DNA from 3 places in the Dietzia sp. B32 genome. Region 2 is predicted to be linked to each of the others. Evidence: riboswitches for the same ligand, from Rfam matches in the RefSeq annotation. Region 2 holds a riboswitch; each other region holds the start of a gene.
What was found. Region 2 has a riboswitch for cobalamin ahead of cobN (cobaltochelatase subunit CobN). Riboswitches for the same ligand answer to the same signal wherever they lie in the genome.
Positions count from the first base shown of each region.

Region 1 (7,293 bases), 1.7 Mb from region 2:
CCCGCTGCAGTTCGCCCCCGGACAGGGTCGTGGCGATGCGCGAGGCCAGAGCGTGCAGCCCCAGGCGGTCGATGACCTGCTCGACCACCTCGCGGTCGTGGGCGGACTCGGTGCCGAAGCGCGCGATGTGGGGGGTGCGACCGAGCCCGATGAGTTCGCGTGCCGTGACCCCCTCGGGGACGACCGGGCGCTGCGGCATCATCGCGACCGTCCGCGCCACCCGGCGGCGTCCGGCCCGGCGCGGCGTCAGCCCGTCGACCTCGATGCGACCGGTGGCCGGGATGAGACCGGCGAGAGCGAACAGCAGGGTCGTCTTGCCGGACCCGTTGGGGCCCACGAGGGACACCCAGGAGCCGGCGGGCACGGTGAGGTCGATGCCGTGGAGGATGGCGGTGCGGTCGCGGGTGACCCGCAGGTCACGGCAGGTCAGGGCGGCGGGCGCGGACCCGGCGCACCCTGCGGACCCCGCGGACCCTGCGGACGGTGTGGCGCTCATATGTGCCCCCGGCTGCGACGCAGGACCAGGAGGAAGAACGGGGCGCCGATCGCCGCCGTCACCACGCCGATGGGCAGCTCGGCCGGGCTCATCGCGGTCCGGGCGACGACGTCGGCGAGGATGAGGAACGTGGCCCCGACCAGCAACGATACCGGCAGGAGCAGCCGGTGACCCGGCCCGATGAGCATGCGCACCGCGTGGGGGATGACGATGCCCACGAACCCGATGAGACCGGACACCGACACCACCGCCGCGGTGCCGAGCGTGGCCACGCTGATGAGGACCAACCGCACGCGCGCCGGGGCGATCCCCAGCGTCGCGGCCTCGGTGTCGCCGACCGCCATGACGTCGAGGGTGCGCCGGAACAGGGCGATCACCGCCACCGAGACGATCACGTACGGCAGCACCGTCTGCACGTCGGACCAACCGCTGGTCGTGAGGCGGCCGAGCATCCACGAGTACACCTGGCGCAGGGTCTCGTCGTGGCGCTGCATGAAGAACGTCTGGACGGCGCTGGCGAACGCGGCCACCGCGACGCCGGCGAGGATGATGACGACCTCGCTGCGTCCGCCGCCGACGCTGCGGCCCAGCGTGTAGGTGGCCAGTACGGCGATCATGCCGCCGGCGAACGCGGCGGGCGGCACCATCGCCGATCCCATCGCACCGCCCACGACGATCGCCAGGGTCGCGCCCAGGCCCGCCCCGCTGGACACACCCAGCAGGTACGGGTCGGCGAGCGGGTTGCGGAAGACGCCCTGGTAGGTGGCCCCGGCGATCGCCAGCATCGCGCCGACGACCGCCCCCAGCACCACCCGCGGGATACGGATCTCCCACAGGATGACCTGCTGCCGCTCGGTGAACCCGGAGTCGACCTCGACCAGCGGCAATCGGCCGACGAGCTCGAGCACCACGCCGCCCGGGGTGAGCCCCGCCGGGCCGATGAGGGTGCCCAGCAGGACCGCGGCCCCCAGCAGCAGCGTCGCCCCGCCGAGCACCAGGGCGTGGCGAGGCGACGGGCGGGTCATGAGGTGGGCTGGCTCTCGGCCGCCCCCGCGGTGTCCGGCGTGGCCGGTGCGGCGTCGGGCACCGCCGAGACGATCGCCGCGACCTCGCGCATGAAGTCCACGATGCGCGGGCCCCACCGGCTGGACAGGTCCTCGTCGACCACGTGGACGCGTCCCTCGCGTACGGCCGTCAACCCGTCCCACCCCGGCCGCTCGGCGACGACCTCCGGGGTGATGCCGCAGCACTGGCCGTCGGCGAGGAACACCAGGTCGGGGTCGGCCTCGAGGATGAGCTCCTCCGACAGCTGGGGGTACGGGTCGTCACCGGTGGCGACCGAGGTCAGGCCCAGCAGGGAGTACACCTCGCCGACGTAGGTGGCGTCGGTGACCGTGTAGTAGGTGTCGTCGAGCTCGTGGAAGTACGTCAGCGGGGTCTCGCGCTCCGGCACGGAGGCGACGATCTCGTCGATCTCGACCTGCATCCGTGACACCAGCTCCGCGGCCTCGCCGATGTGCCCGGTGGCGGCGCCGACCTGTTCGAGCTGCGCGTAGGTGTCGTCGAGGGTCTGCGCGGCCGGCAGCTGGAGCACCTCGACGCCGGAGCGTTCCAGCCCGGCCACGATGTCGCCGTTGTCGTCGGTGAGCACCACCAGGTCCGGTGCGTACCCCAGGATCGCCTCGAGGTTGGGCGTGTAACCGGACAGGTCGGTGACCGGGGCGCCGGCGGGGAAATCGGAGCGCTCGTCGACCGCCACGACCCGGTCCCCGGCGCCGACGGCGTAGAGCATCTCGGTGGTGACCGGGGCCAGCGACACGATCGCCTGCGGATCGTCGGCCGCGGCGGTGGTCTGATCGGCCGACGCCGGCTCGTCGCCGCCGGTCCCGCTGCACGCCGAGACGAGCAGGGTGACGGCGGCCAGGGGGGCCGCGAGCAGGAGTGAGCGGGGTCGGCGGGGCCGCCGGTATGGGTGGTGCATGACATCCTCCGGGAGACGGAGGACGAAAGCAGCTCGGCTGCGACGAGGACGTCGCGGCACGCAACCGTCCTTCGTCCGAGGTCAGTTCGTACGGCGCCGCGGTATCGGCCGACCTGGCTTGCCCGTCCGGGGGGACGGGATCACAGTTGCGGGACAGCGTCGGATTCACACCGACTTCCGCCGTGTACCACGGTGTCCGGTGCAGGACCGGACCTGTCGAGGGTAGCTCACCCGCCCAGCACGACCCCCTCGCGCCGCGGGTCGGCGCCGCCGACGAGGGTGCCGTCGGACTGCCGCAGGATCGCGGAGAGCCCGGACGATTGGTCGTCCGTGGAGACCTCGTGGCCGAGCTCGGTGAGCCGCCCGGTCACCGCCGCCGGGTCGCGTGCCACCGCCGGGTGCTCCCCGCCCACCGCCGTCTCGGGGGAGTTGCTCGCCCCGAACGACGGGGCGCCCACCGCCTGCTGTGGGTCCAGGCCCCAGTCGAGCATCCCGACGAGCGTCTTGACCACGAACTGGATGATCCGCGATCCGCCGGGCGAGCCCACCACCGCGCGCAGGTCGCCGCGGGCGAGAGGAGATCCGTCGAAGACCATCGTGGGAGCCATGGACGAGCGGGGCCGCTTGCCCGGCTGCACACGGTTGGCCTGCAGCTCCCCGGCCTCGTTGCGGGGCTCGGCCGCGAAGTCGGTGAGCTGGTTGTTGAGCAGGAATCCCTCCACCATCTGGAAGGAACCGAACGCCGACTCCACGGTGGTGGTCAGCGCGGCCGCGTTGCCCTCGGCGTCGATGATGCTGATGTGGCTGGTGCCGTGCTCGGGTCCGGTGAACACGCCGCGGGCGTCGAAGGCGAACTCGCCGGGCTCGGCCTCGCCCATGGAGCGGTCGGGGTCGATGAGCTCGGCCCGCCCGGCCAGGTACCCGGGACGCAGCAGGGTCAGCGGCGAGCCGAGGGGCGGCGGGACGAAGCGTGGGTCGGCGATGTAGACGTCGCGGTCGGCGTAGGCGAGCCTTTCCGCCTCGGTCACCAGGTGCACCGCCTCCGGCGAGGGCAGGCCTCCGTCGTCGTCGACTCCGGTCGGTGGGTACGCGGCGAGGTTCTTGTCCGCCAGCATCGTCATGGTCGCTGCGACCGCGGTGCCGCCGGAGGACGGCGGCCCCATGCCGCACACGGCGTGGTCCCGGTAGGGGCTGCACACGGGGTCGCGGGTGGTCGCCTGGTAGCCGGCGAGGTCGTCGAGCGTCATCGCGCCCGGCGTGATGCCCTCGCGTTGCGTGGTGACCTGCTCGATGATCGCCTCGGCGATCGCGCCCGTGTAGAACGCGTCGGCGCCCTCGCTGGCCACTGCTGCGAGGGTTTTGGCGTAGGCCGGGTTCGTCAGGCGAGTCCCGGCGGGTTTCCCGGTGCCGCCCTCGAGGAAGTAGGCGGCGGCGTCGGGGTCGCGGGCCAGGTCCTCGGCGGCGTCGGCGATGGACGCGGCCAGACGCGGGCTGATGTCGAACCCGTCGTCGGCCAGCACCACGGCCGGGTCGAACAACTCCCGCCACTCGCGGGTGCCGTGGTCGTCGTGCGCGGACTCGAGCAGCCGCAGGATGCCGGGTACGCCGATCGACCGTCCGCTGCGGCGGGCGTCGGGTTGCGGCTCGCCTGTGTCCTCGGGGGAGATGTGGCGCAGGTAGTCGACGGTGGCGGCCGCGGGCGCCGTCTCGCGGCCGTCGTAGGTCTCGAGCTGCCGGGTGCCCTGGTCGTAGTAGAGCAGGAACCCGCCGCCGCCGAGGCCGGAGGACTGCGGTTCGACCAGCCCCAGCACGGCCTGGGCGGTGACGAGCGCGTCCGCGGCCGTGCCCCCGTCGGCGAGTACCTCGCACGCGGCCAGGGTGGACAGGGGGTGCGCGGTGGACACCGAGTACGACGCGGTGGCCACGGGGGTCATCCCGGTGCGGTACCCGGTCGCGATCTCGGGGTTGTCCGCGATGGGACCGGCGGGACCGGCGTCCTCGCCGGGGCGTGCCACCGGCGTACCGCCGCCGGTCTGGGCGCACGGCGCGGCGTCCTGGACGGGCAGCGGGGGACCGCCGAGGGAGCCGGGTCGTGCGGCGGGATCCGGGGACGCGGGGTCGGGCGCGGGGGCCGACGACGACGAGGTGGGCGCCGCGTCCTGATCCGCGCCTCCCGAGTCGGTCGAGCAGGCCGTGGCCACCAGGACGGGCGCGAGCCCCAGGGCGAGGACCGCACGCGCGATCCGACCGGACTTCCGTGAGCTCATGAGCGGGCCGCCTTCCCGATCCGGATACGTCCCCACAGACTGCTCCGGCGGCGTGGTTCGTGGGCCGCTTCCGGCCCGGCCGAGTCCTAGTCGTGACCCGCGGGGAAGATGGGCGGAGACCGACCGACCGACCGGCCGGTCGGTCGATCGACCGACGCAGTGGAGGGACCCGAGAGATGACGACGACGACGAGCGGTTCAGGCGAGGGGCCTTCGGCCGGGGATCTGCGCGAGCAGGGTTTCGCGACCAGGCGTGAGGTGATGAGCGACGCCTTCGTGGACCGGGCCATGGACCGGGCCGCCGGGACGGCGTCGGAGGCGATCCAGCACGTCGTCACCGAGAACGTCTGGGGCAACATCTGGAACCGGCCCGGGCTCGGCCGCCGGGACCGCAGCCTGCTGAACATCGGGATGCTCGTCGCCCTGCGCGCCGATGCCGAGCTGGCCGGGCACGTGCGCGGCGGGCTGACCAACGGGCTGACCCGGGAGGAGATCACGGAGGCGGTGATCCATGCGTCGGGGTATTGCGGTGCACCGGCGGCGCTCTCGGCGATGAGGACCGTTCAGGCGGTGTTCGACGACCTCGACGGGTAGACACCCACAAGCGGCGGGAACGCCCACGGCGGCGGGTAGTCTCGACCCCAGAGTGACAGGCGACACCCCTCGACCAAGGAGCCCCTCATGCGCAGCACGATGATGCCGGAGCAGCTGAACATCAGCACGATCCTGCAGTTCGGTGCGACCGTCCACAAGGACGCCGTCGTGACCACCTGGACCGATCAGGGACCGCGCAAGATCTCCTTCGGGGATCTGGGTGGACGCGCCGCGCAGCTGGCCCACGCGCTGCGCTCCCTGGGGATCGACGCCGACCAGCGCGTCGCCACGTTCCAGTGGAACAACTCCGAGCACATGGAGGCGTACCTGGCGATCCCGTCGATGGGCGCCGTGCTGCATCCGCTCAACATCCGGCTGTTCCCGGACCAGCTCGAGTTCGTGGCCAACCACGCCGAGGACAAGGTCGTGATCGTCGACCCGAGCCTGATCCCGCTGCTCCAGCCGCTCCTGCCGCGGTTCTCGACCGTCGAGCACGTGATCGTCACCGGCGGCGGCGCCGCGGGCCTCGAGGCCCCCGAGGGTATCCAGGTGCACGACTACGAGGCGCTGCTCGCCGCGCAGCCCACGGAGTTCGAGTGGCCCGAGGTGGACGAGAACGACGGCGCCGCCATGTGCTACACCTCGGGCACCACCGGCGACCCGAAGGGCGTCGTCTACTCGCACCGCTCGATCTACCTGCACTCGATGCAGGTGTGCATGTCCGACGGCATGAACATCTCGCTCGACGACAACGTGCTGGCGATCGTGCCCATGTTCCACGCGATGTCGTGGGGGCTCCCGTACGCCGCGTTCATGGTGGGTGCCTCGCTGCTCATGCCGGAGCGGTTCCTGCAGCCCGAGCCGCTGGCCGCGATGATCGCCAGCGAGAAGCCGACCCTCGCCGCCGCCGTGCCGACCATCTGGCAGGCCGTCGACGCCTACTCGGTCGACCATCCCATCGACATGTCGAGCTTCCGCTCCGTCGTGGTGGGCGGCAGCTCCTGCCCGCCCGAGCTCATCCGCAAGTTCCGTGACAAGTACGGGATCAACATCACCCACGCGTGGGGCATGACCGAGACCTCGCCCATCGGGACGCTGTCCCGGCCGAAGGCGTCCCTGCCCGAGGACCAGCAGTTCGCACTGCGCCTCACCCAGGGCCGGCTGCTCGCGGGCGTCAAGGCCAGGATCGTCGACGACGCCGGCACCTCGCTGCCCTGGGACGGCGAGTCCGTCGGTGAGCTGCAGGTCCGCGGCCCCTGGATCACCGGGAGCTACTACAAGGTGGAGAACTCGGACCAGTTCGACGACGGCTGGCTGCGCACCGGTGACGTCGGCTACATCAAGTCCGAGGCGTTCCTGCAGCTCACCGACCGGGCCAAGGACATCATCAAGTCCGGCGGCGAGTGGATCTCGTCGGTCGAGGTGGAGAACTACCTCCTCGAGCACCCGGCCGTCGCCGAGGCCGCGGTGATCGGCATCCCCGATCCCAAGTGGGACGAGCGGCCGCTGGCCACGGTCGTCATCAAGGACGGCATCCCCGACCCGGACGTCGAAGAGCTGCGGGCCCACCTGGCCGAGCGGATGGCCAAGTGGCAGGTGCCGGAGAAGTTCGCGTTCGTCGACGAGATCCCCAAGACCTCGGTCGGCAAGCTCGACAAGAAGCGCATCCGCGTCTCGCATTCCGAGGGCGACCTGACCGTGGTCAACGCCCTGGAGGGCTGACCCGCCCCGACCCGCCCCGCCCCCGACCCCGACGAGAAGACAGTTCCGCACACATCCACCGAGAGGCGGGTGTGCGGAACTGTCTTGTCGATGGATCGTGCGCGGCGGGGTCAGCCCGCGGCGACGCGGGCGAGCGGCCGCAGCGAGACGGGCAGTCCGTCCGCCGGGTAGGGCAGCGAGTCGTTCTTCATGGGCGGCACGTAGTCCAGCGGGACCGACCACTCGAAGTGGCGT
Region 1 covers NZ_CP093845.1:2,029,079-2,036,371, reverse strand. The annotation lists gene L8M95_RS09730 (ABC transporter ATP-binding protein) at 1-496, opposite strand, end outside; gene L8M95_RS09725 (iron ABC transporter permease) at 493-1,521, opposite strand; gene L8M95_RS09720 (ABC transporter substrate-binding protein) at 1,518-2,477, opposite strand; cobalamin riboswitch at 2,566-2,709, opposite strand; gene ggt (gamma-glutamyltransferase) at 2,705-4,744, opposite strand; gene L8M95_RS09710 (carboxymuconolactone decarboxylase family protein) at 4,921-5,337, shown strand; gene L8M95_RS09705 (long-chain fatty acid--CoA ligase) at 5,425-7,059, shown strand; gene L8M95_RS09700 (cytochrome P450) at 7,170-7,293, opposite strand, start outside.
Region 1: it holds a riboswitch for cobalamin, as region 2 does, so the genes downstream of both, L8M95_RS09720 (ABC transporter substrate-binding protein) here and cobN (cobaltochelatase subunit CobN) in region 2, are expected to answer to the same signal.

Region 2 (7,293 bases):
CAGGCGGTCGGTCACCACCACGTCGGCGGTGCGGACGGCGTCGAGGCCGGCCACGGTCATCAGCCCCGGGTCCCCCGGCCCGCCGCCGACCAGAACCACCCGGCCCGCGCTCTCCTTCTCAGCCGTCATCGGGCCGTCGTCCCTTCTCCGCGTCGCAGTAGATACACGTCCATCACCCAGCCGTGCTCGTCGCGCAGTCGCTCGCGGTGCGCGCGCAGCTCCTCCAGCACGTCGCCGACCCGGCCCGCAACGAGCGTCTCGCCGGCGTCGCCGAGGTTGCCTCCCCACCAGATCTGCCAGTCGGCCAGGTCATCGAGCGGCAGGTCGCCGTTGAGCATCACCACCACGTTGTCCGCGCCGGCAGCCACGACCTCGCGCAGTCTGCGGCCGGTGGTCACGGTGACCGTGCCGCCGATCTCGTGCAGGACCAGCCGGTGGCGAGCGGCCAGAACCTGGAGCGCGGAGATCCCGGGCACGACCTCCACCTCCAGGTCCAGCGCACCGCGCTCGGCGATCCGGTCGAGGATCCTCAGCGTTGAGTCGTAGAACGCCGGGTCGCCCCACACGGGGATCGCCACATCGCCGGGCCGGGTGGCCACGACGCGTTCCCAGGCCAGGGAGCGGGCCTCGTGCCAGTCCGTCACGACGCCGCGGTACCCGGCGTCGGAGGAGGTCGACGACGACGAGCGGTCCCTCTCCGGATCGGGCACACCCACCAGCTCGACGCCCGGCGCGTGGCGGGCGAGCACCTGCGCGCGGAGATCGATCAACGGGTCGGCCGGGCCTTTCACGGCCGCGAGGGCGTAGTCGCTGGCGCGCAGGGCCCGGGCGGCCTCGACCGTGATCTGGTCGAGCCCGCCCGAGCCGATGCCCACGACCCGCACCCGCCTGCGGCCGGTGGGGAACTCAGTCACCGTGGGACTCCTCGAGATCGCCCTCGACGTCGAGGTAGACCTGCCGCATCCGGTCCATGATGTCCGCGTCGGGCTCGGCCCACATCCCGCGGTCGGCGGCCTCGGAGAGCCGCTCGATCATCCCGCGCAGCGCCCACGGGTTGGACCGGCGCAGGAACTCCTGGTTTGTCTCGTCCAGGACGTACTCGCGGGCGAGCGAGTCGTACATCCAGTCGTGGACCACGCCGGCGGTCGCGTCGAACCCGAAGAGGTAGTCCACCGTGGCCGCCAGCTCGAACGCCCCCTTGTAGCCGTGACGTTGCATGGCCGCGATCCACCGCGGGTTCACCACGCGGGCCCGGAACACCCGCGTGGTCTCCTCCGCCAGCGACCGGGTGCGGACGGCGTCGGGCGTGGTCGAGTCGCCCACATAGGCGCGCGGCTCGGCGCCGGTGAGCGCGCGGACGGTGGCGATCATCCCGCCGTGGTACTGGAAGTAGTCGTCCGAGTCGGCGATGTCGTGCTCGCGGGTGTCGATGTTCTTGGCCGCCACCGCGATGCGCCGGTAGTTGGTGCGCATGTCGTCGGCCGCGGGGACTCCGTCGAGGTCGCGGCCGTAGGCGTACCCGCCCCAGCGGGTGTAGACCTCGGCCAGGTCTCCGTCGTCGCGCCAGTTGCCCGCCTCGATGGTCTGCAGGATCCCGGCGCCGTACGAGCCGGGTGGGGAGCCGAAGATGCGGGTGGTGGCCCGGCGGTGGTCGGAGTGCTCGGTCAGATCGGCCCGCGTGTGGGCGGCGACGAAGTTGTGTTCGTCGGGCTCGTCCAGCTCGGCGACCATCCGCACGGCGTCGTCGAGCATCCCGATGACATGCGGGAACGCATCGCGGAAGAAGCCCGAGATGCGCACGGTCACGTCGACGCGCGGGCGGCCCAGCTCCTCGGACGGGACCACCTCCAGACCCGTGACCCGGCGGGAGGCCTCATCCCACTCGGGGCGGACGCCCAGCAGGGCCAGGACCTCGGCGATGTCGTCGCCCGAGGTGCGCATGGCCGAGGTGCCCCAGATCGACAGCCCCACCGAGCTCGGGTACTCCCCGGTCTCGGCGACGTGCCGGTCCAGCAGCGAGTCCGCCATGGCCTGACCGGTCTCCCACGCCAGCCGCGACGGGACGGCGCGCGGGTCCACCGTGTAGAAGTTCCGGCCCGTGGGCAGCACATTGACCAGGCCCCGAAGGGGGGATCCCGAGGGCCCGGCCGGGATGAACCCGCCGTCCAGGGCGTGCATGACGGCGTCCAGCTCGTCGACAGTGGCGGCCAGGCGCGGCACCACCTCACGGGCGGCGAACTCGAGCACCTGCGCGACCTCGTCGTCGTCGTTGTCGTCATCGCCCTCGGACGCGCCGTCACCCGCCCCACCCGCGGTGAGGCCCGCGGCGGCGAGGACGTCGGGCACCGCGGCGACGTCCCACTCCCGCGCGTCCATCCCCTCGACCAGCGCCTTGGCCAGCGCCTCGACCCGGTCGACCTCCTCGGTCGGCGCGCCCTCGGCCAGCCCGAGTGCGCGGCGCAGGCCCGGAACCGCCCCGGACTCGCCGCCCCACACCTGCGAGGCCCGCAGGATCGCCAGCACCAGGTTGACGCGCGCCTCGCCCGCGGGCGCCTGCCCCAGGACGTGCAGGCCGTCGCGGATCTGGACGTCCTTGATCTCGCACAGCCAGCCGTCGACGTGGAGGAGGAAGTCGTCGAACTCCTCGTCGTCGGGCCGCTGCTCGAGGCCCAGGTCCTCGTGCATGTGCGCGGACTGCATGAGCGTCCAGATCTGCGCGCGGATGGCCGGGAGCTTGGCCGGGTCCATCGACGCGATGTTCCCGTACTCATCGAGCAGCTGCTCGAGGCGGGCGATGTCTCCGTACGACTCCGCGCGGGCCATCGGCGGGACCAGGTGGTCGACGATCGTCGCGTGCGCGCGGCGCTTGGCCTGGGCCCCCTCGCCGGGGTCGTTGACGAGGAAGGGGTAGATCAGCGGCAGGTCGGCGATCGCCGCGTCGGTGGCACAGTCCGCCGAGAGCGCGGCGTTCTTGCCCGGCAGCCACTCCAGCGAGCCGTGCTTGCCGATGTGCACCAGCGCATGCGCCCCGAAGCCGCGGGCGAGCCAGCGGTAGGCGGCCAGGTAGTGGTGGGAGGGCGCGAGCTCGGGGTCGTGATAGATAGCGACCGGGTTCTCGCCGAATCCGCGGGGCGGCTGGATGAGCAGGACGACGTTCCCTGCCTGGATGGTGGCCAGCACGATCTCGCCGGCGTCGTTGACGAACAGCTTCCCCGGCGCTGGCCCCCACGCCTCGACCATCTCCGCGCGCAGCGCCTCGGGCAGGTCCGCGGTCCAGCGCAGGTAGTCGTCGGTGGAGATCCGCACGTGACTGTCGGTGAGCTGGGCGCTGGTGAGCCACTCCTCGTCCTGCCCGCCCGCGGCGATGAGCGCGTGGATGAGTGCGTCGCCGGCGGCGGTGTCGTCGGCGAAACCGCCCTCCGCGACGGTGCCATCCGCCCCCGGCTCGGTGAGGTCGAGGCCCGGTCGATCGAGAAAGCGCGCGATGGGGCCGTCGTCCGGGCCCAGGTCGTAGCCCTCGTCGCGCATCCGGCGCAGCAGGCGGATGGTCGAGACCGGGGTGTCCAGACCGACGGCGTTGCCGATGCGGGAGTGCTTGGTCGGATAGGCCGAGAGGACCAGCGCGACCTTGCGGTCGGCGGGCGCCACATGGCGCAGCCGCGCGTGGGCCACGGCGATCCCGGCGACGCGAGCGCACCGCTCCGGATCGGCCACGTAGCGGGGTAGGCCGTCGGCGTCGATCTCCTTGAACGAGAACGGCGCAGTGATGATCCGGCCGTCGAACTCGGGGATCGCGATCTGGTTGGCGGAGTCCAGCGGGTTGACGCCGTCGTCTGAGGCAGCCCAGTCCTCGCGGCTCCACGTCAGACACAGGCCCTGCAGGACGGGAATGTCCAGCGCGGCGATGCGCTCGACGTCCCACGTCTCGTCCTCGCCGCCCGCACTCACCGCGCCGGGCGTGGTGCCGCCGGCAGCGAGAACCGTCACGACCAGCGCATCGAGAGTGCCGAGGGCGTCGAACAGCTCGTCGGGGGCCGAGCGCAGGGAGCCGGCGAAGACCGGCACTCCCACCGCGCCAGCGGCGTCGATCGCGTCGGCCAGCGCGTGGGCGAACCCGGAGTTCCCGCTCACCTCGTGGGCGCGGTAGTAGAGCACGCCCACGCGGGGCAGGCCGGGGGCTTCCGTCGTGCCCGGCCGCGGCGGCATCCCCCACACCGGCACGTTCTCCGGCGGCTCGAACCCGGCGCCGGTGAGCAACACGGTGTCGGCCAGGAACGCGTGCAGCTGCGCCAGGTTGCCCGGGCCGCCCTCGGCGAGATAGCGGTGTGCCTCGGCCGCGGTGCCGATCGGGACGGTGGACAGCTCCATAAGGTCGGCGTCGGGGGTCTGCTCGCCACCCAGGACCACCACCGGAACGCCCGCGCCGAGCACGGCGGCGAACCCGGCCTCCCACGATCGCCGCGAGCCGAGGATGCGGACCACCACCAGGTCGGCGCCGTCGAGCAGTTCGGGCAGATTCGCCTCGACGTCGAGTCGAGACGGGTTGCCGAGCGCCCATGCGGCGCCGGAGGCCCGGGCGCTGAGCAGGTCGGTGTCGGAGGTGGACAACAGGGTGATGCGGGGCACGTCTGAGCGTGCCGAGGCGTCATCAGGGGACGCCAAACGCCGGGTGGGGCGCATGTTCTTCTCCAAACCCTCGTGGAACATGTCGCCGTGGCCGGTCTCCTGGCTTCCGCATCAACGCCGCGCGACCGACCTTCCCGGACCGATGAGTCCAGTGGTCTCCGACCCGGGAGGGACGGACGAGGGTGCGCGACTCCGCGACTACAGTGGCGAGGGCCGCGCCGGCTTTTCCTCCGGCTTCCCGAACACCACGGCACCGGGGAGCCTATCCGCCGGCCGCGGCCCCCGGCCGCCCGGCCGCCGCGCGAGGGTCGCGGGAGCCCGGGACGGCCGCCCCGATCAGGGGAAGTCCACCACCGCGAGGTTGAGGGGCAGCTCGTTCATCCGCGGCTCCGGCGAGAGGGTCGCCTCGTCGACGAAGGTGCCGGACAGGAAGTCGTCGGCGTCGGCGATCCGCTGCGGCGGGACCTGCCCGGCGTAGTCGAACCCCTTCAGCTCGTACGGCAGCGAGTCGGCCTCGAGCAGGCTCGGCCCGTCCATGAGCTGGAAGTGCAGGTGCGAGGCGTTGGCGTTGCCGGTGTTCCCGAGCTTGCCGAGCACCTGGCCTTCGGTCACCGTGTCGCCGGGTTTCACCGTGACCGAGCCGGAGATCATGTGTGCGTACATCGCGTACACGCCGTCGCCGAGGTCGAGCACCACGTGGTTGCCGTCCACGTTCTCGACGGTGAGCTTGGAGGCCAGTTCCGGGTTGCTGGCGGGCAGGACCCCCGGCGCGTTGGCGTCCATGCCGTCGAGGACCGAGACCACGGTGGCGTCGGCGACGGCGAGGATCTCGGCGCCGTAGTCCACGTAGCTCTCGTTGTGGTTCTTGTCGCCGGTATAGAACTCGCCCTGGTCGTTGGTGCGCTTCCAGTCGATCGCGAAGCGCTGGCTGTTGTTGAGTTTGCCGTTGACCGACATCACCGAGCTGCGGTGCGGGAAGCCCGGTTCGCAACACCCGTTGAGGGCCACCCAGTTCTCGCCCCGCACGGGCGGCGCGATGACCGGCACGGTGCGGGTGGAGAAGGCGACCGGCGTCGTGAGGTAGTCGATGGGCCCCGGCTCGCCGAACGCCGGCGAGGCGGCGCCGGTCCCGTAGAGGTGGTGCAGCACCGCGTCCGGGGCCTGGTCGAGCGAGTCGAGGGTGAAGTCGATGAACATGACCCGGCTCTCCTGCGGCGGGATCTGCGCGGTGTCGACGTACCCGGCGGGCAGGTCGCGCAGGCGGTTGCAGTCACCGAAGACGCAGTCCGGGTCCACGAGAGCGGCGGCGGAGAAGCTGGCGATGACCTTGGTGGGATCAGTGCCGTCCACCACGTCGATCTTGTCCACGCTCGCCGGCACCTTGGTGGCGTTGGTGAGCTGCAGGTCGTAGGCCACGTGGTACTTGCCGTCGGTGCCCTTGAACGGCAGCGGCGAGTTGCCGATGGGAATCATCGTCAGCGCGGTGAACGCGTCCGGGACGGTCACCCCGGCGACGGACCCGGCGGCCGGTGATGCCGTGGTAGTGGCGGCCGCTTCGGCGGCGGCGGGTTCGGTGGCGGCGTCCGACGAGCACCCGGCCGCGACCAGTGCGACTGCGGTGAGGACGGAGGCGAGAAGGGTGGGTACGCGGCGAGGTGTCACGGTGGAGCTCCGTTTCTTCAGTTGTGAAGAAAAAACTTACCACCGGGGATCGGGAAATTGAACGCGCGCGTCGGGCTGCCACAATGGCCCCCGTGAGCATCGCCGAACCCACCCGCCGGACCCGTGGCGACCTGTGCCCGGGCGTCCTGCGGCCGTGGCCGGCCTCCGACGGCGCCCTGGTCCGACTGCGCGTGCCGGGTGGCCGCGTGTCACCGGCGGCCCTGTCCGCCCTGCACGGGGTCGCCGTGAGATATGGCGACGACGACAACGTGCACGTGACCACGCGTGCGAACCTGCAGCTTCGGGCTCTGCCGATCGGTCCGGACGGGCAGCTGCCCGGCGAGGTGGTGGCGGCGATCGCGGAGACGGGCCTGCTCCCCGCGCCCGGGCACGAGCTGGTGCGCAACGTCCTCGTCTCGCCGATGACGGGCCTGGGCGAGTCGTTCGGCGGGCAGGCCCGAGGCCGCGCGGACCTGCGGCCGGTGACCGAGGCGCTGGACGCCGGACTGTTGGCCGACCCCGCGCTCGGCGGCCTGCCGGGCCGGTTCTTGTTCGTCCTTGACGACGGCCGCGGGGACCTGCTCGATCGCTCCTGCGACCTGGGCCTGATCGCGCTGGATGCCGACACCGCGCAGTTGCGGGTGGGCGACCGCTGGTCCGAGGTGGTGCCGCTGGCCTACGCCTCCGACCGGCTGGTCGGGCTGGCCCGCGAGTTCGTCCGGGCCCGCGGCACCGGCCCGGACGCGCCGTGGCACGTGCGGGAACTACCAACCCCGCTCGTCGCGGCCCGCCCTGCGGACGGCCGGCTGCCGAGCCCGGCCCCGGTCCTGCCGTACGGGCCGGTCGCGGGGTCCGCGGGGCGGATCGAGCACGTCGAGGCGCCGGACGGGATGCTCGACCGCGCCCTCATCGCCCGACTCACCGGCGGCGACGTCGCCGAGCTCATCGTGACCCCGTGGCGCGGGGTGCTGGCCGTCCGCGAGTAGGCTGCGGGCTGTCCCACGG
Region 2 covers NZ_CP093845.1:3,680,038-3,687,330, forward strand. The annotation lists gene cobA (uroporphyrinogen-III C-methyltransferase) at 1-129, opposite strand, end outside; gene cobF (precorrin-6A synthase (deacetylating)) at 126-914, opposite strand; gene cobN (cobaltochelatase subunit CobN) at 907-4,680, opposite strand; cobalamin riboswitch at 4,698-4,891, opposite strand; gene L8M95_RS17325 (M23 family metallopeptidase) at 4,963-6,288, opposite strand; gene L8M95_RS17330 (nitrite reductase) at 6,381-7,274, shown strand.

Region 3 (7,293 bases), 690 kb from region 2:
CGCGCCTGGACTTCGTTCGCCGCGGCCGCACCGCTGGGCTCACCCTGGCCCAGATTCGCGAGATCCTCGACATCCGCGACGCCGGAGTCGCACCCTGCCAGCACGTGCACGCCCTGCTCGAAGCCCACCTGGGCGACCTGGACCGCCAAATCGCCGACCTGCAAGCACTGCGACACACCGTCGCGCACCTTCACCACAGTGCCACCACCAGCGACCCCACCAAATGCGACACCACGACCGTCTGCCGCTATCTGTGACCAGACCGGTGCTCGCGTGTATCGCCATGAGCAGATGCCGCCACAGAGCGTCGACAGAACCCCGCCATATAACGGCGAAAGCCACAGGCATACCCACCCTGCGACACAGCGTCAATGCCCAATCCTCGACCGTATCGTAAGGGTGTACCCCACAGGGGACGTGACTACGCCTCGATGCTGGCGAGCGCAGCTGAAGCCTCTCCGATCCTCACGGGTCTCGCAGCTGGCGTTCCTGGCGAGCCACGCGGCCCTTCGCCGATACCGTTGCGTCGGTTCGGGCTTCCTGGCGGCCGGAGGACACTGTCTGTTGCCCGCTGCCTTCGGCCTATCCGTTCAGCCCCGCCGCTTCGACTCTCGCTCCGGGCTCGACGCGTACAACCACGATTCCGCTTCGCCCGGCCGCACCAGCGCCGGTCCCACGAGGATCACCGCTGCCTGGCGCAGGCCAGCCGCCTCCACCTCTGCCGCGATGTCAGCGAGAGTGCCGCGCAGCTCCACGCGGTGCGAGCGGCTCGCGTTGGCCACCACCGCCACCGGGCAGTCGGCACCGTGCGTGGGCACCAGACGCTCGGCCAGCTCACGGATCCGGGTGATCGCCAGGTGCAGCACCAGCGTGGCGCCGGTGGCGGCGAAGTTCTCCAGTGACTCCGTCGACGGCATCGCCGTCGACCGAGCCTGAACGCGGGTGAGCACCACCGACTGCACCACCTCGGGAACCGTGAGCTCCACCCCCAGCTCGGCGGCGGCCGCCGCATAGGCCGGAACACCAGGAACGACGTCCCACGGCACGCCAGCCGAGTCGAGCCGGCGAGTTTGCTCGGCGAGAGCCGAGTACAGCGACGGGTCACCCGAACACAGCCGAACCACCTCGAGCCCATCGGCGTGAGCGGCGACGATCTCGCCGATGATCCCGTCGAGGTCCAGATGCTGGGTGTCCACCAGCCGGGCCTCGGGTCGGCAGTGGTCGAGCACACCGTCGTCGAGGTACGTCCCCGCGTACAGGCAGACGTCGGCCTCGCGCAGGGACGCAGCCGCGCGCAGCGTCAGCAGATCAGCGGCGCCGGGGCCGGCTCCTACGAAGTGAACGGTCACGAGCTCTCCCCTGTTTCCGAAGTATCAGCCGCAGCGACGAATGGCTTCACGGCCGCCCACTGCACCACCGCACGGGCGGGGGCCCAGCCGGCGAACCGGCCGATCGAGTCCGCGTGCTCGACCTGGATCCTGGTCAGCTCCCCGCCGAACTCGGCGCGGGCGTCGACCACCACGCGCTCGGTCTCCAGAGTCACCGCATGCGCGACCAGCCGTCCGCCGGGACGAAGTGCGTCCCAGCACTGTCTCAGCAGGCCAGGAGCAGTGCCGCCTCCACCGATGAACACCGCGTCCGGCCGCGGCAGACCGTCCAGAGCCTGGGGCGCCCGTCCGTGGACGACCTCCAACGACGGCACCCCCAGCCGCACGGCGTTGCGCGCGACACGCGCCGCCCGCTCGGGATCGGCCTCCACCGCGATCGCCCGACATGACGGGTGGGCGCGCATCCACTCGATGCCCACCGACCCGGCGCCGGCGCCCACGTCCCACAGCAAATCACCGGCCATCGGTGCGAGCCGCGACAGGGCGGAAGCCCGCAGGTCGCGGCGGGTGAGCTGGCCGTCGTTCTCGAAGGCGTCGTCGGGCAGGCCCGGCACCAGTCCGAGCGGGTGGGCGGACGCGTCGGCCACGCACTCAACCGCCAGGACGTGCAGGGCGGGGGCCTCGTGATCGACAGCCCAGTCGCGCGCCGCGCGGGAAAACCGGGCCTCGGTCGGACTCCCCAGATCGGCGAGCACGGTCATCTCGCTCCCCCCGTATCCGGCGCCCCGGAGCGTCGCGGCGACCTCTCCCGGCGTGTTCCGATCCGCCGAGAGCACCAGCACCCGCCGCCCCGGCGCCAGCTCACGGGGCAGCGCGCGGTGGTCGCGCAGCACCGCCACGGACTCGGCCGGCCACCGCATCCTGGCGCGGGCCAGCGCGACCGAGGACACCGCCGGGAGCACCTCCACCGCGTCCGCGCCGAGCAGCTCGATCAGGGTGGTGCCGATCCCGGCGACCAGCGGATCGCCCGAGGCCAGGGCCACGATCGACCGCCCGACCCACCGCTGGAGCAGCTCCGGCAACCCGTCCCGCAGCGGCCGCGGCCACGGCACGCGTTCGGCCGTCACCTCGCCCGGAATCATCGCCAGATGACGCTCGCCGCCGAGCACCACATCGGCGCCCATGATGGCGCGACGGCGGGCCTCGTCGAGCCCCGCCCACCCGTCGCCGCCGATGCCGACGACCACCACCCGTGCATTCATGACGCGGAACCCTACCGCGACACCTGAGGCGCCCCGGGACAGGCCGTTGGGCTAGCCTCGGCACCACACAACCGAACAGACCCCACAGCACGAGGTGCCCCACGACCGCGAGAGCGGGCGGAGGGGAGAATCAGGGAAGCCGGTGAGAATCCGGCACAGGGCCCGCTACGGTAACCCGGCCTCTCAGGCGATCGCGCCCCGCGCGCACATCCGAGATGAGCCGGGAAGTCCGGAGACCGGCCTCGCGCTGACCAGCCTGGCAGACGAGAGCGGGAGCCCCCATGCCACTGCACTACCCCTTCAGCGCTGTCGTCGGTTCCGACGACATGGCGCTGGCCCTGACCCTGACCGCGGTGTCCCCGGCGGTCGGCGGCGTGCTGATCCGCGGCGAGAAGGGCACGGCCAAGTCCACGATGGTCCGCGCCCTCACCGGGATCCTGCCGGAGGTCGAGGTCGTCACCGGCGACCGCTTCTCCTCCGCACCTGACGACCGCGGCTCCGAGACCCCGGACGGGCGTATCCCCCACGACGCGCCCACCGAGCGGCGGCCCGTCCGCCTGGTCGAGCTACCAATCGGGGTGTCCGAGGACCGCATCACCGGATCACTACACCTGGAGAGTGCGCTTGCCGACGGGGTGACCGTGTTCCAACCGGGCCTACTCGCCCGCGCACACCGCGGACTGCTCTACGTGGACGAGGTCAACCTGCTCCACGACCACGTGGTGGACCTGCTGCTCGACGCCGCCGCGATGGGCCGGGTGACCGTGGAGCGCGACGGCATCTCGGTGGAGCACGCCGCGCGCTTCGTGCTGATCGGCACCATGAACCCCGAGGAGGGTGAGCTCCGGCCCCAGCTCCTGGACCGCTTCGGCCTCACCGTGGAGGTGGCCGCGCCCCGGGACCCGGAGCTGCGCGCCGAGGTGGTGCGCCGCCGGATCGCGTTCGAGGCCGACCCGGCGGGATTCGTCGCCGCCCACGCCGCCGACGAGGCCGCAGTGCGCGAGCGGATCGCCGCCGCGCGGCGCGTACTCGACCGGGTGAGACTGACCCCCTGGGCGCTGTCCACCATCGCCCGGGTGTGTGCGGGCTTCGACGTGGACGGCATGCGCGCCGACATCGTTACCGCCCGCACCGCCGCCGCCCACGCCGCATGGCAGGGCCGGACCCGGATCACCCGCGAGGACATCCGCGTCGCCGCGCGCATGGCACTGCCCCACCGCCGCCGTCGTGCCCCGTTCGATGCGCCGGGGCTCGACGAGGACCTGTTGGAACGGCTCCTGGGCGACGACGACGAGCCCGATCCCGACCCCCGGGACGAGACCGCGCCAGCCGACGACGCCGAACAGTCGGAGTCCGCAGACGAGTCCGCGTCGGCAGACACGACGGATGCCGAGTCGACCCCGGCGCGGGCCTCGGCCGAGGACGCCGGGCACGAGCACGCACCCGAGCAGACCGAGCAGACCGAGGACAGCCCCGACGCTGCCGACGCCTCCGGCACCGCGGGCACCGACCAGGCGGACGGCCACTCGGACGACGACGCCGACAGCCGAGCCGACGAGCTGCCCGGCGGACACGCCGCGGAGGACACCCCCGGCGACGGCTCGCGGTCCGACGCACCCGGGCCCATCCCGCCCGAGCCGGGCACAGTCACCGCGGCCGCGGCGCCGTACCGCACCCGCCTGCTCGCCGTCGCCGGTACCGGCCAGGGCGCGGCCGGCCGCCGGTCGAGGGCCATTACCAGCACTGGCCGCCGCATCGGCGCGGGCGCGTTCACCGGGGCCGACCTGCACCTGCCCGCCACGATCCGCTCCGCCGCGCCGCAGCAGTCCGCCCGGGGTCGCGAGGCCGGCCGCAACGGCGGTCGACTCCGGCTGGCCGCCGAGGACCTGCGCTCGGCGGTGCGCGAGGGCCGCGAGTCCAACCTCGTGCTGTTCTGCGTGGACGCCTCCGGCTCCATGGCCGCCCGCACCCGGATGGAGCAGGTCAAGACCGCGATCCTCTCCCTACTGCTGGACGCCTACCGCCGCCGCGACAAGGTGGGACTGGTGACCTTCCGCGGGTCCGCGGCCCACGTGACCCTGCCGCCCACCTCGTCGGTCGACATCGCGGCCACCCGCCTCGCGGAACTCCCAGCGGGCGGCCGGACCCCACTGGCCGAGGGACTGCTCACCGCCGCCGAGGTCCTGCGCATCGAAGGCGTCCGCGATCCGCGGCGGCGGGCCCTCCTCGTCGTCGTCACCGACGGCCGCGCCACCCACGGCCCGGACGCCCTCGCCAGGTCCCGCACCGCGGCGACCGGGCTGGCCTCCCTCGGCGTGGCCTCGGTGGTGGTGGACTGCGAGACCGGCCGCTTCCGGATGGGCCTGGCCTCCGAGCTCGCCGGGCACCTGGGCGCCGACCACGTGCCGTTGGGCGAGGTCACCGCCGAGGGACTCACCGATACCGTCCGCGCCCGCACCGCGCACCCAGGTTCCGCCGACCGCGGCCCGGCCCCGGACGACCGCATGCGACCCGGCCATCCGCGCACCGAAGGTGAGGTGGCCTGATGCCCAAGGGACAGCCGGAGATCGTGCCCGACGACGGGCTCAGCACCCGCCAACGCCGCAACCGGCCGCTGGTCATGGTCCACACCGGGCCCGGCAAGGGAAAGTCCACCGCCGCGTTCGGCCTGGCGATGCGCGCCTGGAACCAGGGCTGGGACATCGGGGTGTTCCAGTTCGTCAAGTCCGCCAAGTGGCGCATCGGCGAGCAGACCGTCATGGAACGCCTCGCCCGCCTGCACGACGAGACCGGCGAGGGCGGGCCCGTCGAGTGGCACAAGATGGGCTCGGGGTGGTCGTGGTCGCGCAAGGACGGCACCGAGGACGACCACGCCGCCGACGCCGCCGAAGGATGGGCCGAGATCAAGCGGCGCCTCGCCGACGAGCGGCACGACCTCTACCTGCTCGACGAGTTCACCTATCCCATGAAATGGGGCTGGGTGGATGTCGACGACGTGGTCGCCACCCTCGCGAACCGCCCCGGCCGGCAACACGTGGTGATCACCGGCCGCGACGCCGACCCCCGGCTGCTCGAGGTCGCCGACCTGGTCACCGAGATGGGCAAGGTCAAGCACCCGATGGACGCCGGGCAGAAGGGGCAGCGGGGCATCGAATGGTGACCGAGCTGCCGCGCATCGTGGTGGCCGCACCGGCGTCGGGGCACGGCAAGACCACCGTCGCGACCGGCCTCATGGCGGCGCTACGCCGCACCGGGCTGGAGGTCTCGGGGCACAAGGTGGGCCCCGACTACATCGACCCCGGGTACCACGCTCTGGCCACCGGGCGGGCGGGCCGCAATCTGGACCCGCACCTGGTGGGCGAGGAGCGGATCGTGCCGCTGCTGCTGCACGGCGCCGGCGCGGGAGGGGGCGCGGGCGGGACCGGGATCGGCGCCGGGCGGCCCGCCGACGTCGCGGTGATCGAGGGCGTCATGGGCCTGTACGACGGGCACATCGGCGGCGACGGGTTCGCCTCCACCGCCCACGTCGCCGCGCTCACCGGGACCCCCGTCGTGCTGGTGGTGGACATCTCCCACGCCTCGCGCAGCATCGCCGCGGTGGTGCTGGGGATGGCCTCCTTCGACCCGGCTGTGCGGATCGCCGGGGTGGTGCTCAACAAGGCTGGCTCGGTCCGCCACTCCGACGAGGTCCGACGCGCGCTGGCGCCCCTCGGCATCCCGGTGCTGGGTGTCCTCCAGCGCGACGACGACGTCACCGCCCCCTCCCGCCATCTCGGCCTGGTCCCCGCCGCCGAACGCCCGGAGGCCGCGCGCTCGCTCGACCACCTGGCCGGGAAGGTGGCCGCGTCGATCGACCTGGAGGCCGTCATGCGGATCGCGCGTGAGGCGCCGCCGCTGGCGGGCGAGGCGTGGTCGGCGGGAGCAGCGTTGGGCGGCATCGGCACTGGTGGTGTCGGCGCGGGCCGAGGCACGGCGGTGGATGACCGGGCCCACGAGGTCGACGACGACGAGGTCCGCCCGCTCATCGCCGTGGCCGGTGGCCGGGCCTTCACCTTCCGCTACGCCGAGACGGTCGAGTTGCTCGAGGCGGCCGGTTGCTCGGTCGCGCCGTTCGACCCGCTGGCCGACGAGACACTTCCCGAGACCACTGCGGGGATCTACCTCGGGGGCGGGTTCCCCGAGGTGCACGCCGCGGACCTCGCCGCCAACGCGCCGATGCTGGGGGCGCTGCGCGCGGCGACGATGGCCGGGACGCCAACGGTCGCCGAGTGCGCGGGCCTGCTCTACCTCTGTCGCACCCTCGACGGGACGCCGATGGTCGGTGCGGTCGACGCCGACGCGGCCATGGCCCCGCGGCTCACGCTGGCCTACCGCCGGTCGACCGCCGTCGCCGACAGTGTCCTGGCGACCGCCGGCACCGAGGTCACCGGCCACGAGTTCCACCGCACGGCCGTGAACCCGCCCGCCGGCGCGGCGGGCTCGCGCGCGGACGAATCGGGAGCAGCTCCCGCATGGACCAGCAGCGCCGGACCGGAGGGCTTCGTCAGCGGGTCGGTCCACGCGTCCTACCTACACACGCACTGGGCGGGGCATCCGGCGATGGCGGCCCGGTTCGCGGCGCACGCGCGGCGCTTCGCCACCGCGCGTCGGCCCGCCCGACTCGGCTAGCCGGGCCCCTTGCGGTCGCGGGCGCGTTCTGGCCG
Region 3 covers NZ_CP093845.1:2,990,289-2,997,581, forward strand. The annotation lists gene L8M95_RS14150 (heavy metal-responsive transcriptional regulator) at 1-257, shown strand, start outside; gene L8M95_RS14155 (cobalt-precorrin-4/precorrin-4 C(11)-methyltransferase) at 591-1,349, opposite strand; gene cbiE (precorrin-6y C5,15-methyltransferase (decarboxylating) subunit CbiE) at 1,346-2,590, opposite strand; cobalamin riboswitch at 2,666-2,850, shown strand; gene L8M95_RS14165 (VWA domain-containing protein) at 2,872-5,136, shown strand; gene cobO (cob(I)yrinic acid a,c-diamide adenosyltransferase) at 5,136-5,750, shown strand; gene L8M95_RS14175 (cobyrinate a,c-diamide synthase) at 5,744-7,258, shown strand; gene L8M95_RS14180 (hypothetical protein) at 7,268-7,293, shown strand, end outside.
Region 3: it holds a riboswitch for cobalamin, as region 2 does, so the genes downstream of both, L8M95_RS14165 (VWA domain-containing protein) here and cobN (cobaltochelatase subunit CobN) in region 2, are expected to answer to the same signal.